DNA from 4 places in the Phreatobacter oligotrophus genome. Region 3 is predicted to be linked to each of the others. Evidence: predicted binding sites of a transcription regulator. Region 3 holds the regulator's gene; each other region holds the start of a gene.
The links. The regulator PhoB, encoded in region 3, activates phosphate uptake and scavenging genes when phosphate is short. The targets are predictions, from matches to a motif close to TGTCATNNANCTGTCAT.
Positions count from the first base shown of each region.

Region 1: the regulator PhoB is predicted to act here: its motif matches at 1,555-1,571, upstream of C8P69_RS17500 (BtaA family protein).
Region 2: the regulator PhoB is predicted to act here: its motif matches at 1,828-1,844, upstream of C8P69_RS13480 (esterase-like activity of phytase family protein).
Region 4: the regulator PhoB is predicted to act here: its motif matches at 2,060-2,076, upstream of olsB (l-ornithine N(alpha)-acyltransferase).

Region 1 covers NZ_PZZL01000008.1:136,064-139,716, forward strand. Annotated here, with positions in the region: gene C8P69_RS17495 (NTP transferase domain-containing protein) at 1-1,305, shown strand, start outside; gene C8P69_RS17500 (BtaA family protein) at 1,634-2,887, shown strand; gene C8P69_RS17505 (class I SAM-dependent methyltransferase) at 2,884-3,546, shown strand; gene C8P69_RS17510 (glycosyltransferase) at 3,578-3,653, shown strand, end outside.
Region 2 covers NZ_PZZL01000005.1:260,008-263,660, forward strand. Annotated here, with positions in the region: gene C8P69_RS13475 (FkbM family methyltransferase) at 1-356, shown strand, start outside; gene C8P69_RS13480 (esterase-like activity of phytase family protein) at 418-1,758, opposite strand; gene C8P69_RS13485 (FAD-dependent oxidoreductase) at 1,921-3,294, shown strand; gene C8P69_RS13490 (sensor histidine kinase) at 3,320-3,653, shown strand, end outside.
Region 3 covers NZ_PZZL01000001.1:725,116-728,768, reverse strand. Annotated here, with positions in the region: gene C8P69_RS03645 (ABC-F family ATP-binding cassette domain-containing protein) at 1-1,489, shown strand, start outside; gene phoB (phosphate regulon transcriptional regulator PhoB) at 1,495-2,199, opposite strand; gene phoU (phosphate signaling complex protein PhoU) at 2,240-2,944, opposite strand; gene C8P69_RS03630 (ATP-binding protein) at 3,079-3,653, opposite strand, start outside.
Region 4 covers NZ_PZZL01000007.1:16,643-20,295, forward strand. Annotated here, with positions in the region: gene C8P69_RS15775 (phosphomannomutase/phosphoglucomutase) at 172-1,671, shown strand; gene C8P69_RS15780 (hypothetical protein) at 1,758-2,036, shown strand; gene olsB (l-ornithine N(alpha)-acyltransferase) at 2,251-3,114, shown strand; gene C8P69_RS15790 (acyl-CoA synthetase) at 3,215-3,653, shown strand, end outside.

The sequences.
Region 1 (3,653 bases), on a different contig from region 3:
CGCGACGGCATCGACCGGCTGAACCGCATCGACGAGGCGATCACGCTCGCAACCCTGCCGGCCTTCGCCGCGGTCGAGGCCGGCGAGATGGTCGCGACCGTCAAGATCATCCCCTATGCGGTCGCCGCCGACCGGGTCGAGGCGGCTGCGGCAGGGCCGCTGGTGCGGGTCGCGCCCTTCGTGCGGCGGCGCGTGGCGGTGATCTCGACGCTGCTGCCGGGGCTTGCCGACAAGGTGGTGGAGAAGACCCTGCGGGTGACGGCCGACCGGCTGGACCCGGCCGGCGCCAGCATCGTCCGGGAGCTGCGCGTGCCCCACGCGGCGGATGCGCTGGCGCAGGCGCTCGCCGCGGTCACGCCTGAGGCCGATCTCGTCCTCGTCTTCGGCGCCTCGGCCATTGCCGACCGGCGCGACGTCATTCCCGCGGCGTTGGAGGCGGCGGGCGGCGCGGTCGAGCATCTCGGCATGCCCGTCGATCCCGGCAATCTGCTGATGGTCGGCGCGCTGGGGGATGTGCCGGTGCTGGGAGCGCCGGGCTGTGCCCGCTCGCCGAAGGAGAACGGCTTCGACTGGGTGCTGATGCGGCTGCTCGCCGGGCTGCCGGTGACGCGGGCCGACATTACCGGGATGGGCGTCGGAGGGCTTCTCATGGAAATCGTGTCGCGGCCGCAGCCGCGCGAGGATGTGGTGCCGGTGGCGGCCACGCCGCGCATCGCCGCGCTCGTCCTCGCCGCCGGCCGCTCGACCCGCATGGGCGGGCCGAACAAGCTGCTCGCTACCATCGACGGCGTGCCGCTGGTGCGCCATGCCGCCGAGGCGGCGCTGGGGGCGGGACTGGCCGAGGTCGTGGTCGTGACCGGCCACCAGGGCGAGGCGGTGAGGGGCGCCCTCGACGGGCTCGGCTGCCGCTTCGTCGCCAATCCCGACTATGCGGACGGCCTGTCCACCTCGCTGAAGGCTGGCCTGTCGGCCCTGCCGGACGACATCGACGCCGTCGTCGTGCTGCTCGGCGACATGCCGCGGGTCTCCTCGGCGCTCGTCGCGCGGCTCGCCGCCGCCTATGGGCCCGGCGCCGGGCGCCACATCGTCGTGCCGGTGCTGGATGGCCGGCGCGGCAATCCGGTGCTGTGGGGGCGGCGCTATTTCGGCGAGCTGATGAAGGTCACGGGCGACCAGGGCGGGCGGGCCGTGCTCGCCGGCGCGCCGGAGGCCGTGGCCGAGGTCGCGGCGGAGGCCGATGACGTCCATCTCGACCTCGACACGCCCGAGGCGCTCGCCGCCGCGGGCGGACGGATCGCCCCTTAACCACCGGCCTGTCTTGGTTGCTGGGGCGAATAAAAAAAATCCCCGGGTCGTTGGGACCCGGGGCTGAATTGTCATCTCCGTGGACGCGGAGTTGTTGGATCCGTCTATGCGCGCCGCCTGACCGAAACACAACGAAACCCGTGTCTTTACCCTACCGGTTGACCTTACCGGCTTGGTCGAGAAAAGGCTCAAATTGTCTCTGTCGGCGCCACACCGGAAACGATCCTTCCCCGCAGGCCGTCACCGATAGGTCATCTCACCTTCGTCGGGCCGTCACCCCGCGATCATACCTCGCTCGGGATCGGCCCTCGAATCGGGATGAAGCGGCATGGCCCTGGTGGCAGGCGAGACTCGCAAGGCGACCCATCACAACCTGAAGCGCGCCGTGACGCGCCATCGCCCGCTCTCCCGCGCCGGCCTGCAGGAACGTCTCTTCACGCTGATGTTCTCCGGCCTCGTCTATCCGCAGATCTGGGAGGATCCGGAGATCGACATGGAGGCCATGGCGCTCGGGGCTGACGACCATGTCGTCGCCATCGCCTCGGGCGGCTGCAACGTGCTGAGCTATCTCGTCGCCGGCCCGGCCCGTGTCACCGCGCTCGACCTCAACGAGAACCACATCGCGCTGAACCGGCTGAAGATCGCCGCCGCGCGCTTCCTGCCCGACCATCACAGCTTCTTCCGCTTCTTCGGCGAGGCCGACAGCCGCGACAATGTCGCGGCCTTTGACGCCCATCTCGCCGAGCGTCTCGATCCGGTCACCCGCGCCTATTGGGAGAAGCGCAGCCTCACCGGCCGCCGCCGCATCGAGGACTTCGCCGACAACCTCTACCGCAAGGGCCTGCTCGGCTGGATGATCGGCACCGGCCACGCGGTGGCGCGCCTCCATGGCCGCGATCCCCGCAAGATGCTGGCGGCAACCAGCCTTGCCGAGCAGCGCGCCATCTTCGAAAAGGAACTGCGGCCGCTCTTCTCCTCCGGCCTTGTGCGCTGGCTGGTGAAGAACCCGGCCTCGCTCTACGGCCTCGGCATTCCGCCGGCGCAGTACCGGGCGCTGCTCTCCGCCGCCCCCGAGGGCAGCGGCATGGAGGCGGTGCTGGTGGCCCGCCTGGAGCGCCTCGCCTGCGACTTCCCGCTGGAGCGCAACTACTTCGCCTGGCAGGCCTTCGGCCGGCGCTACCAGCCCGGCGGGGAAGGGGCCGTGCCGCCCTATCTGGCGGCCGAGAACTTCCCGGCCGTGCGCGAGCGCGCCGAGAGGGTCGAGGTGCGCCACGAGAACTTCATCGACCACCTCGCCGGCCTGCCCGAGGCCTCGCGCGACGTCTATGTGCTGCTCGACGCGCAGGACTGGATGACCGACGAGATGCTCAACCGCCTGTGGGCCGAGATCACTCGCACGGCGCGCCCCGGCGCCCGCGTGATCTTCCGCACCGCCGCCGAGGAGAGCCTGCTACCCGGCCGCGTGGTCCCCGAAGTCCTCGACCGCTGGCGCTATGATGCCGAGCGCTGCCGCGCCTGGACGGCGCGCGACCGTTCGTCGATCTATGGCGGCTTCCACCTCTACACCCTCGGCGCGCCATGACCATGCCGACCGAGGCGCTGCCGGCGGGCGAGAAGATGGATGCCATCTACCGCTGGCAGGCGGGCATCTATGACGCCACGCGCAAGTTCTACCTGCTGGGACGGGACCCGCTGATCGCCGGACTGGCTCCGCCCCCGGGCGGGACGATCCTCGAGGTCGGCTGCGGCACCGGGCGCAACCTCATCGTTGCGGCGCGCATGCACCCCGAGGCGCGGCTCTATGGCTTCGACGTCAGCCCGGTCATGCTGGCCGAGGCGCGCAAGGCCGTGGATCGCGCGGGCCTTGCCGACCGCATCCGCCTCGCCAAGGCCGATGCGGCCACCTTTGATCCGCTGACGACCTTCGCCCGCGACGGCTTCGACCGCGTCTTCTGCTCCTACACCCTCTCGATGATCCCGCCGTGGCGGGAGGCGCTGGCCCGCGCCATGGCGGCGGTGGCGCCGGGCGGCTCGCTGCATGTGGTGGATTTCGGCGGGCAGGAGCATCTGCCGGCTGCATTCAAGTCGGCCCTGCGTGCCTGGCTTGCCCTCTTCCACGTGACCCCGCGCGATGATTTCGCCGCCGTCTTTGGCGAGGTCGTCGCCCATGGCGGCACCGCCTGGCGGCTGGAGCGGCCCTATCGCGGCTACGCCCTCCATGCCGTTGCGTCGCGTCCCTAGCCTCGCTTGACCGCCTCGCGCGGCGGGGTCTATGACCCGCGCCCAGATGACCAGCGACAGCCCCACCACCGGCGCCCCCGAACTGACGGTGGTCGTGCCCAGCTACA
Region 2 (3,653 bases), on a different contig from region 3:
ACACCTTCGTCGAGGGCACCATGGTCGAGACCTACGAGGTCGACGTGATCGATCCGGCCTCGCTCCCCTCCGCCGACGTGGTGAAGCTCGACATCGAGGGTGGCGAGGGCGAGGTCCTGGCCCATCTCGACCTGTCGAAGACTTCCCTCGTCCTGCTCGAGTTCCAGAACCGCAAGAACCGCGAGATGATCCGCTCGACGCTCGCCGCCGAGTTCGACCTGCTCCACGACGAGGAGTTCCCCTGGGCCGAGCTCCTCGGCTACGAGGGCTACCGCCCCGACCTCAAGGGCGATGTCTGGGGCCGCATCTTCGCCGTGCGCCGCAAGCTCACGCGCATGTGCCGCGCGAGCGCCTGACCCCCCAGACGCAGAAGGCCCGGCACGGGCCCGGGCCTTCCGATCAGCGATTGGCGGTCGCTCAGCGGGCGCGGAGGAATTCCGGCACGCGCAGCAGCACCATCTCGTTGCCGTCGGCCTTGTTGGGGTCGCGGCTGGACGAGAAGGGCAGGTTGTTGTCGTTGCCCACCACGATGTGGTCGGCATCCACCACCTCGACGTTCTCGATGGTGAAGAACGGCATCTGGAAGTGGCCGCCCGACAGCGGGACGCGCGAGCGGTTGTTCGGGTCGCGGATCTTCAGGAGGTCGATGAAGCCGATCTTGCGCACGGCATTGCCGGCATTGGCGTCGGTCATCTCGATCTTCCAGACGCGCTTGATGCGCGGCAGGGCATGGAAGCAGTTCTCGGCGCGCTGGCCGGCCGGGCAGGCTCGCTCAGGCACGCCCTCGTTGTCGTCCCGCTCGATGATGAGGCCGGTTGTGGCGTCGATCATGTTGAAGTCGCCGATCGACAGGCCGTTCTCGTCGAGGACGTACTTCCAGTGGCGGCCGGTGTAGCGGCCGGCCTGCACATCGAACTCGAGGATGCGCAGGTACTCGCGGCCGTTCACCTGCTCGAAGCCGCGGGTGGCGGGATCCCACAGGGCGCCCTCGAGCAGCGGATAGAGGAAGCGGCCATCCGGAGAGGCGGCCATGCCCTCGAAGCCCTTGGAGCGGCGGACGCGGAAGTCCACGGCGCCGCCGGGCGCGTTCGGGGTGGTGACGGCGGGATGGTCGGGCGAACGGACGGGCTGACCGTCAACCTGCGTCTCGAAGATCGCCTCGATCTTGCCGGTCATGTCGGCGCGGATGAGGAAGGGGCCGAACTCCTCGCCGATCCAGATCTTGCCATTGATGATCTGGAAGCTCTCGGGGTCGAAGTCGGCGCCGGTCAGGTAGCGGCGCTCGGTGCCCTCGTTGGCGATGCGGAACGGCACCTTCTTGTCGGGGTCCGACAGGAACACGGTGGCGATGCGCTCGATCGTGCCCTTCTCGAAGTCGAAGCGATAATGGCTCAGGAAGAGCATCGCGTCGGGCGAGTTGCGCTTGTTGCCGAAGCCGTTGTCGGTCAGCACCCAGTAGGTGCCATCCGCCATGCGGCGAATGCCCGAATGGCCCTGCACCGGCTGGCCGCGGAACGGCACGGAAAGGCCGGTCGGACGGCCCGCGGACAGGCCCATCACCGTGCCGACAGCGTCGGTGCGGGCAGCGCCGGTGAACTTGCCGGAGATCTGGAGGTCGGCCGGGGCATCGGCCGGCGGGGCAATGAACGTGTCGGCGGGCAGGATCGCGTGACCCGCCAGCGTGGCGGGGAATTCGGCGTCGGCGAAGGCCGGCGTCGCGGCCAGCAGGCCGGCGACGAGCAGCAGTGAGGCTCGCATGGGATGCTCCTGTCGGTGAGAAGGACGGCGCGTTCTGACGGGCCTTCGTGACGCCCCGGCAACACCGATGCGACAGATGCGTGACGCTCGTTGCGTCGTGGGGTTGCAGATCGCCCGAAGACCCTCTCGACAGCGCTGCGGCCGCAGCCGATGAATGGCGGCATGACTGCGCCCGACACGAGCCTTGCCGCCCTCTCCGTCGACACCTGCATCATCGGCGACGATCCCGGAGGCCATGCCGTGGCCCTGGCGCTGGTCGCAGGCGGCCTTTCGGTCGTTCTGGTGCGGATTCCCGCGACCGGGCGAGGCGGACAAAACCTCGCCCGCCGGCTTGGCTCTCTCCGCGACGCCGACCCGGCCCATGGCTGGGCCGCGGCGATGCGCCGCATCTCGCAGGCCGGCCGCGACGCCGCCACGCGGGAGCATCCGCGCCATCTGGCGGCCGCCGGCATCCGCGTTGTGGAGGGCGAGGCGCGCTTCACCGGCCCCCGCAGCCTCGCCGCCGGAGGCCTTGCCATCACCGCGCGCCGCTTCGTCCTAGCGACCGGCGCGGCAGAAGCCCCCTCCCCCTGGCCGGACCTGCCGACAGGGCGGGTCCTGACCCCCGAGACGATCTGGGACCTCCCTGACGCGCCCTCGAGCCTTGCCGTGATCGGCGCCGACGGGACCGCCGCGGCCCTCGCCCAGGCCTTCCGCCGTTTCGGAACGGCGGTGAGCCTCTTCGCAACAGGTGGATTGCTTCCAGGTCTCCACCCCGACCACAGCCAGGCCTTGCGCGACCGGCTGGTCGCCGACGGCATCGACCTCTTCGAGGATGCCGAGGTCGCCGCCGTCGAGCCCGACGATGCTGGCCTCGCCGTGACCGCCACCCGCGGCGGCGACCGGGACCGGCTGCGCGTCGCCCACGTGCTGCATGTCGGTGACCGCCTGCCCCGCCTCGACGGCCTGAACCTCGAAGCGGCCGGCATCGCCCGCGACGGGACCGGCCTGCGCGTCGATGGCGGCCTGCGCACCACCAATCGCCGCGTCCTTGCCCTGGGCGAGGCCGCCGGCCCGTCCGATCCCGGCCTGTCGCTGCGCCAGGCGCCCGCCCTGGCCGGCGCGCTCCTTTTCGGCCGCACCATTGGCGCCTCGGACATCGTACGAGTCACCGCCGTGCCGACGCGCCCCGCCCTGATCGAGATCGGCCTTTCGGAAACGGAGGTGCGCGCGAAAGACCGGAGCGCGCGCCTGCTGCGCCTGCCCCTCTCGGACAGCGCCGCCCCTGGCGCCGGACCCGGCCACATCGCGCTCGTTGTCTCGGGCGCGGGAAAGGTGCTGGGGGCCGGGATCGTCGCCGACAATGCAGAGCCCTTGATCGGATTGCTCGCCTTGGCGGTCGGCCGGCAACTCTCCGTTCAGGACCTCGCCGCCATCCAATTGCCATATCCGGCCGTATCAGACGTCATTGGCAAGGCCATTGCGCCCATTACCGCGGCGCGATTGTCAAATCACTGGACAAGGCGGATCATCCGGCTGGTGCGGATGTTCGGCTGAAAGAGCCGGAAAGCGCGGGGAGGTCATGGCGGGTTCGGGTGAGGATCGACAGGCGCGGGAGGCCGGCCGGATGCCGGCCGCGCCGGCGGTCGACCAGAGCGCGCTCGATGCCGCAGTGCCTGCCCCCTCCCGCGGCATCGGCCTGTCCGGCAAGCTGCTGCTGCTGACCATCCTCTTCATCCTCGGCGCGCAGGTGCTGATCTATGCGCCCGCCGTAGCCAATTTCCGCAACTCATGGCTCGACGACCGGCTGTCCTCCGGCCGGACTGCCGCGCTCGTGCTGGAGGCAGCGCCCTCCGGCATGGTGCCGGAAGCCCTTGTCCGCGAGCTCCTCGACAGCGCCGGCGCCAAGGCCGTGG
Region 3 (3,653 bases):
GGGGCTGACCGGCGAGGAAGGCACCGCCTCGCTTTCCGGGGGCGAGGCGAAGCGCGCGGCGCTCGCCCATGCCATCGCGCCGGAGCCGGACGTGCTCATCCTCGACGAGCCGACCAACCACCTCGACCTGCCGGCCATCGAATGGCTGGAAAAGACGCTGAAGCGCCTGCCCTCGGCCATCGTCATGATCAGCCATGACCGGCGGTTCCTGGAAAACCTGTCGCGCACCACCGTCTGGCTCGACCGCGGCGTCACGCGGCGGCTCGAGAAGGGCTTTGCCCATTTCGAGGCCTGGCGCGACGAGGTGCTGGAGCAGGAGGAGAAGGAGCAGCACAAGCTCGACCGGCAGATCGCCCGCGAGGAGCACTGGCTGCGCTATGGCGTCTCGGCGCGGCGCAAGCGCAATGTCCGCCGCCTCGCCAACCTGCACACCCTGCGCAAGGATTTCCGCGAACACCGCAAGGCCGTCGGCACCGTGTCGATTTCGGTGAGCGATGCCGACCTGTCGGGCAAGCGCGTCGTCGAGGCGCGCGGCATCTCCAAGCATTTCGGCGACGGCGCGATTGTCGACAACCTCACCATCCGCATCCTGCGGGGCGACCGGCTCGGCATTGTCGGGGCGAATGGCGCGGGCAAGACCACGCTGGTCAAGATGCTGACCGGTGTGCTGCCCCCCGATTCAGGGTCGATCGAGCTCGGCACCAACCTCGCCATGGCCAATCTCGACCAGAAGCGCGACGAACTCGACCCGGCCATGCCGCTCGCCGAGGCGCTGACGCGCGGGCGCGGCGACTACGTGACGATCAATGGCGAGAACCGCCACGTCGTCGGCTACATGAAGGACTTCCTCTTCGCTCCCGAACAGAAGGGCACGCCGCTGGGTGTCCTGTCCGGCGGCGAGCGCGGCCGGCTGATGCTGGCGCGGGCGCTGGCAAGCCCGGCGAACCTGCTGGTCCTCGACGAGCCGACCAACGACCTCGACCTCGAGACCCTCGATCTCCTGCAGGAGATGCTGACGGATTTCCCCGGCACGGTGATCCTCGTCTCCCATGACCGCGACTTCCTCGACCGCGTCTGCACCTCGGTGCTGGTGAGCGAAGGCGCGGGACGCTGGATCGAATATGCCGGCGGCTATTCGGACATGGTGATGCAGCGCGGGGCGGGCGTCTCGGCCCGCACGGTGGAGAAGCCGAAGGCCGAGAGCGCCGCCGCTCCCGCGCCACGCACCGAGAAGCCGGCGGACCAGCAGCGCCGGAAGCTGTCCTTCAAGGACAAGCACGACCTCGACACCCTGCCCGCCCGGATGGAGGCGCTGCAGCGCGACATCACCAAGCTGCAGGCGATCCTCGCCGATCCCGGCCTCTATGCCCGCGACCGCGCCGCCTTCGACAAGGCGAGCGCCGCAATGACCAAGGCGCAGGGCGACTTGTCGGCGGCCGAGGACCGCTGGCTGGAGCTGGAGATCCTCAAGGAGAGCCTCGAGGCCTGACCGCCTCAGGCGGCGCCGCCGGCGAAGCGCTCGTTGAAGGAATAGCCCGAGCCGCGCACGGTGCGGATCGGATCCGCCTCCCGGCCGCGCTTCACCGCCTTGCGCAACCGGCCGATATGGACGTCGACCGTGCGCTCGTCGATGTAGACGTCGCGGCCCCAGACGCCGTCCAGCAGCTGCTCGCGGGTATAAACCCGGCCCGGCGACTGCATGAGGAATTCCAGCAGGCGGAACTCGGTGGGCCCAAGATTGATCTCACGGCCGGCGCGGTGGACGCGGCGCGTCTCGCGGTCGAGCTCGATGTCGCCGGACTTGAGGACGCTGGAGAGATGCTCGGGCTTGGCCCGGCGCAGCAGGGCGCGGATGCGGGCGAGCAGCTCGGGAACCGAGAAGGGCTTCACCACATAGTCGTCGGCGCCGGTGGCGAGCCCGCGCACGCGCTCGCCCTCCTCGCCGCGCGCGGTGAGCATGATGACCGGCAGGCGCTCCGTCTCCGGACGCACGCGGATGCGGCGGCAGAGCTCGATGCCCGAGAGGCCCGGCAGCATCCAGTCGAGCAGGACGAGATCCGGCACCGCCTCGCGCAACCGCACTTCGGCCTCATCGCCGCGCCCGACCACCTCGACCTGATAGCCTTCAGCCTCGAGGTTGTAGCGCAGGAGGACGGTGATCGGCTCTTCGTCTTCGACCACCATGATGCGTGCGGTCATCGCTCGCTCCGTTTCGTCGCAGGCCGTGCCCGTGCGGGGCTCACGCCACCGGAACCATGCTGATCGTGTCGAGCTTCGGGCGCTCGTCGACCAGGGCCACGCCATTGACCATGTAGTGGATGGTCTCGGCGATGTTGGTGGCGTGGTCGCCGATCCGCTCCAGGTTCTTGGCGCAGAACAGGAGGTGGGTGCAGGGACCGATGTTGCGGGGATCCTCGAGCATGTAGGTGAGCAGCTCGCGGAACAGGGAATTGTAGAGGGCGTCGATGTCGCCGTCGGCGCCCCAGACCTCGAGGGCGGCCGCGACGTCGCGCTGGGCATAGGCGTCGAGCACCTGCTTCACCCGCTCCATGGCGAGGCGGGCCATGGCGTCGAAGCCGCCGGTGACCTTCGGAAGCGACTGCGTGCCGTTCATGGCGAGAACGCGCTTGGCATTGCTCTTGGCGAGGTCGGCGATGCGCTCGAGGTCGGCCGCGATGCGCAGGGCGCCGACGATCTCGCGCAGGTCGATGGCCATGGGCTGGCGCTTGGCGATGATGAGGATGCCGACCTCCTCGATCTCGCGCTGCAGCGCATCGACCTGGCCATCGGCGGCGCGCACCTGCTGGGCGAGCGCGTGGTCGTTGCGCATGAGCGCATCGATCGACCCGACGATCTGCTTCTCGGCGAGCCCGCCCATCTCCGCGACGCGCTGGGCCAGGCCCTTGAGCTCATTCTCGTAGGCGCTGACGGTGTGTTCGGTCATGGCAGGCTCCAACAGCTGGCGGCCGGGTCGGTCCACGGCGACCGCGGGCCTCTTCTAGGCCCCTCCCGTGACGCATCAATGACACTTGTTACGCCGCGATTTCAATATGTTGACAGATTTACGACGAGCCGCCCTCAAACAGGGGCTGCGCCATCCGGCGGCGTGGCGGCGGCCGCCGTTTCATCGCTGGCGAGCTCCAGCCGGACCGTGAAGGCCGCTCCCTCCCCGGGCGTGCTGGCGATGGAGAGCTTGCCGCGGTGGCGGTTGACGATGTGCTTGACCAGAGCGAGGCCGAGGCCGGTCCCGCCCTTGTCGCGGCTCGATGCGACATCGACACGGTAGAAGCGCTCGGTGAGGCGCGGCAGGTGCTCGGCGGGAATGCCGGGACCGAAATCGCGAACGGTCACCACGGCCTCGGTCGGCCGGCCATCCCGTCCCTCGGCATCGAGCGAGACGACCACGCGGCCGCCGGCCCCGCCATATTTCACCGCGTTCTGGACAAGGTTCTCGAAGAGGCGGAACAGTTCGTCGGCATCGCCGCGCACCCGGAGGGCCGCCTCGGCGGCCGCGATCTCGATGGTGACGCCCTGGTCGGCCGCGCCCTGGACGAGGGTGTCGCGGAGCTGCGCGATGAGGCTGACGAGATCAACGATCTCGGTCGGCCGCACATGCTCGTTCAGCTCCACCCGCGACAGCGACAGGAGGTCGT
Region 4 (3,653 bases), on a different contig from region 3:
CGCTCATCGGCGGTTCATCGCAGTCGTGGCATTCCCTCGAGCCGTGGCGCGCGCGGCCGCATGGTCAGATCGCGGGCCCAGCGGTATAAGGCGGCCGCGACCTTCCGCCAGGATCCACGTCGGCGACGCCAGTCAACGACGACAGACAACGACGACAGAGGCTCAGCCCGCATGTTCCCGAAGCCGCTCGCCAGCCTGAAGCCGAACACCGCTGCCTATGAATCCCTGCCCATGGTGAAGCCCACCGGCTTCCGCGAGTACGATGCGCGGTGGTTCTTCGGCGAGGAGCTGAACCTCATGGGCGTGCAGGCCGTCGGCATGGGCCTCGGCACGCTGATCGGCCGCATGGGCGTGAAGCGCGAGATCGTCGTCGGCCATGATTTCCGCGGCTATTCCGCCTCGATCAAGATGGCGCTGGTCACCGGCCTGATGGCCGCCGGCTGCAAGGTGCGCGACATTGGCCTCGCCATGTCGCCCATGGCCTATTTCGCCCAGTTCGAGCTGGACGTGCCCTGCGTCGCCATGGTCACCGCCAGCCACAACGACAATGGCTGGACCGGCGTGAAGATGGGCGCCCAGCGCCCCGTCACCTTCGGCCCCGACGAGATGGGCGCGCTGAAGAAGATCGTGCTGGAGGCCGATTTCGACCTCGTCGGCGGCGGCTCCTACCTCTTCGTCGAGGACTTTGCCCAGCGCTACATCCGCGATCTCACCAACCGGCCGAAGGTCACCCGCAAGCTGCGCGTCATCGCCGCCTGCGGCAACGGCACGGCCGGTGCCTTCGCGCCGCAGATCCTCGAGAAGCTCGGCGTCGAGGTGATCCCGCTCGACGCGGAGCTCGACCATTCCTTCCCGCGCTACAATCCGAACCCCGAAGACATGAAGATGCTTCATGCCATGTCCGATGCCGTAAAGGAGCATGGTGCGGACGTGGCGCTGGGCTTCGACGGAGACGGCGACCGCTGCGGCGTCGTCGACAACCACGGCGAGGAGATCTTCGCCGACAAGATCGGCGTGATGCTCGCCCGCGACCTCTGCAAGGTGCACGGCCCCTCGCAGTTCGTCGTCGACGTGAAGTCCACCGGCCTGTTCGACGCCGATCCGGAGCTGAAGCGCCTCGGCGCCAAGACCGACTACTGGAAGACCGGCCATTCCTACATCAAGCGCCGGGTGCGTGACCTCAACGCCCTCGCCGGCTTCGAGAAATCCGGCCACTTCTTCTTCAACGCGCCGGTCGGCCGTGGCTATGACGACGGCCTCGTCACCGCCATCGCGGTGATCGACATGCTCGACCGCAATCCGACCAAGTCCATGGCCGAGCTCTATGCCGAGGTGCCGAAGACCTGGGGCTCGCCGACCATGGCGCCGAAATGCGCCGATGAGGTGAAGTACGAGGTGGTCGATCGCGTGGTGAAGCGCTTCGAGGCGATGAAGGCAGCGGGCGAGACCGTCGCCGGTTCGCCGATCACCTCGCTGGTCACCGTCAACGGCGTGCGCATCGGCACGCCCGACGGCACCTGGGGTCTCGTCCGCGCCTCCTCGAACAAGCCCGAGCTTGTCGTGGTGGTGGAGAGCCCGGTCTCCGAGCAGCGCATGCGCGACATGTTCAAGGCCGTCGACACGGTGCTGCGCGAGAACCCCGAGGTCGGCGCCTACAACCAGACGATCTGAGGCCGCAGGGCCCACACGCAGGGTAAGGATTTACCGGGCGTTAACCATCGCATGACAGCTTCACGGAACGACCGAGGGGGTCTTTCGTGAAGCTTGTTTCCGTCAGCCAGAACATGCAGCGTCCGAACGGCCTGTCCGAGCTGGAGATCCTCCGGCAGCTGACAGGCGGCTTCGCCTCCTTCGGCAACGCGGTCCGCGTCAGCGCGATCTCGGACGCCCAGAAGTCCAAGGTGCTCGCCGAGCTCGCCGAGGCCTCCAACCGGGTGATGGACGCCACCAACGCCTATCTCTTCGCCCTCGGCGAGGCCCGCAAGGCGATGGACGATGCCTCGGCCAAGGCACCGCAGCTGAAGATTGCCGACTAAGCACCCGTCGCCAGTCACGGATTCGTCGTCTCTCCGTCATCCCATCGTCGGGGGCATGCGGCACGTCGTCTCCTCACGCTAGACCGGCCGATTCGGCTAGGGTCCGGCCCGGAGACCCACCATGCTCGAACCCGTCACCCGGGCCAGCACCAGCCTCGCCAATCATTTCCGCCCCTCCGTCTGGGCCGACCAGGGTCGCAAGATCATCCCGATCATGCGCGCCTATGGCGGCATCGCCCCGCGCGCCGGCGGCGTGGTCCTGCCGCGGACACTCGGGCGGATCGGCAGCCTGGAAGTGCGCCTCGCCGCCAATGCCGCGGAGGTGCGCCGCGCCCAGAAGCTGCGCTGGCACGTCTTCTACGAGGAGATGAAGGCCATCGCCGACGGGCCGTCGCGCCTTGCCCGCCGTGACATCGACGCCTTCGACGCCATCTGCGACCACCTCGTCGTCATCGACCACGCCGTGACCGAGCGCCCCCCGCTGGGCGCCCCGCGCCCCGCCATCGTCGGCACCTACCGCCTGCTCCGCCAGGACGTGGCGGACCGCAATGGCGGCTTCTACACCGCCAGCGAGTTCGACATTTCTGGCCTTCTCGCCCGCCATCGCGGCAAGCGCTTCCTCGAGCTCGGCCGCTCCTGCGTGCTCCCGCCCTACCGCAACAAGCGGACGGTGGAACTGCTCTGGCACGGCATCTGGACCTATGTCCTCGCCCACCGCATCGACGTGATGTTCGGCTGCGCCAGCCTCGAGGGCACCGATCCCCGCGCGCTGTCGCTGGAACTCTCCTTCCTCCATCACAATGCCAGGGCCCCCGCCGAATGGGCGGCGCGCGCCCTGCCCTCTCGCCATGTCGAGATGGGTCGCCTGTCGGCCGAGGCCATCGACATGAAGAAGGCGCTGCATGCCCTTCCCCCCCTGGTGAAGGGCTATCTGCGCCTCGGCGCCTATATCGGCGATGGCGCCGTGGTGGACCGCCAGTTCAACACCACCGATGTGCTGGTGGTGCTGCCGGTGAGCGCCATCAGCCCGCGCTATATCGGCCATTTCGGCGCCACCGCCGACCGCCACGCCGCCTGACGCAGGCGGGGCCTGCCGAGCGGCGGGGGTGAAAGCCGCCGGGCCGGTGCTATCGTTCCGCAAAAGACGGAATAGAAACGCCTGCCAGGAAACGCCTGCCATGACATCGACGCTCGGCCCGCACCTCGCCGCCGACGGCACCCTCGTGCCCGCCCCCATGAGCCGGCGGGTGATGAACCTCGCCGACCTGCTGCACGGCACGGCCCGCCGCCTGCCGGATCATCCAGGCCTCGTCTGGCGCGGCGAAACCTGGTCCTGGAGGGCCATGGCGGCGCGGGTCACCGCCGCAGCGACGGCCCTTGCCGCCCGCGGCGTCGCCAAGGGCGACCGCGTCCTCTGCCAGGCGCGCAACGGCAATGCCATGTTCGAGGCCATGTTCGCGGTCTGGACGCTGGGCGCGGTCTGGGTGCCCACCAACTTCCGCAACACCCCGCAGGAGGTCGCCTATATCGCCCGGGCCTCGCGGGCCAAGGCCATGCTTTGCGAGAGCGTCTTTCCCGACCATGCGAGCGCCGTGAAGGCGGAGGATGCCGACCTCG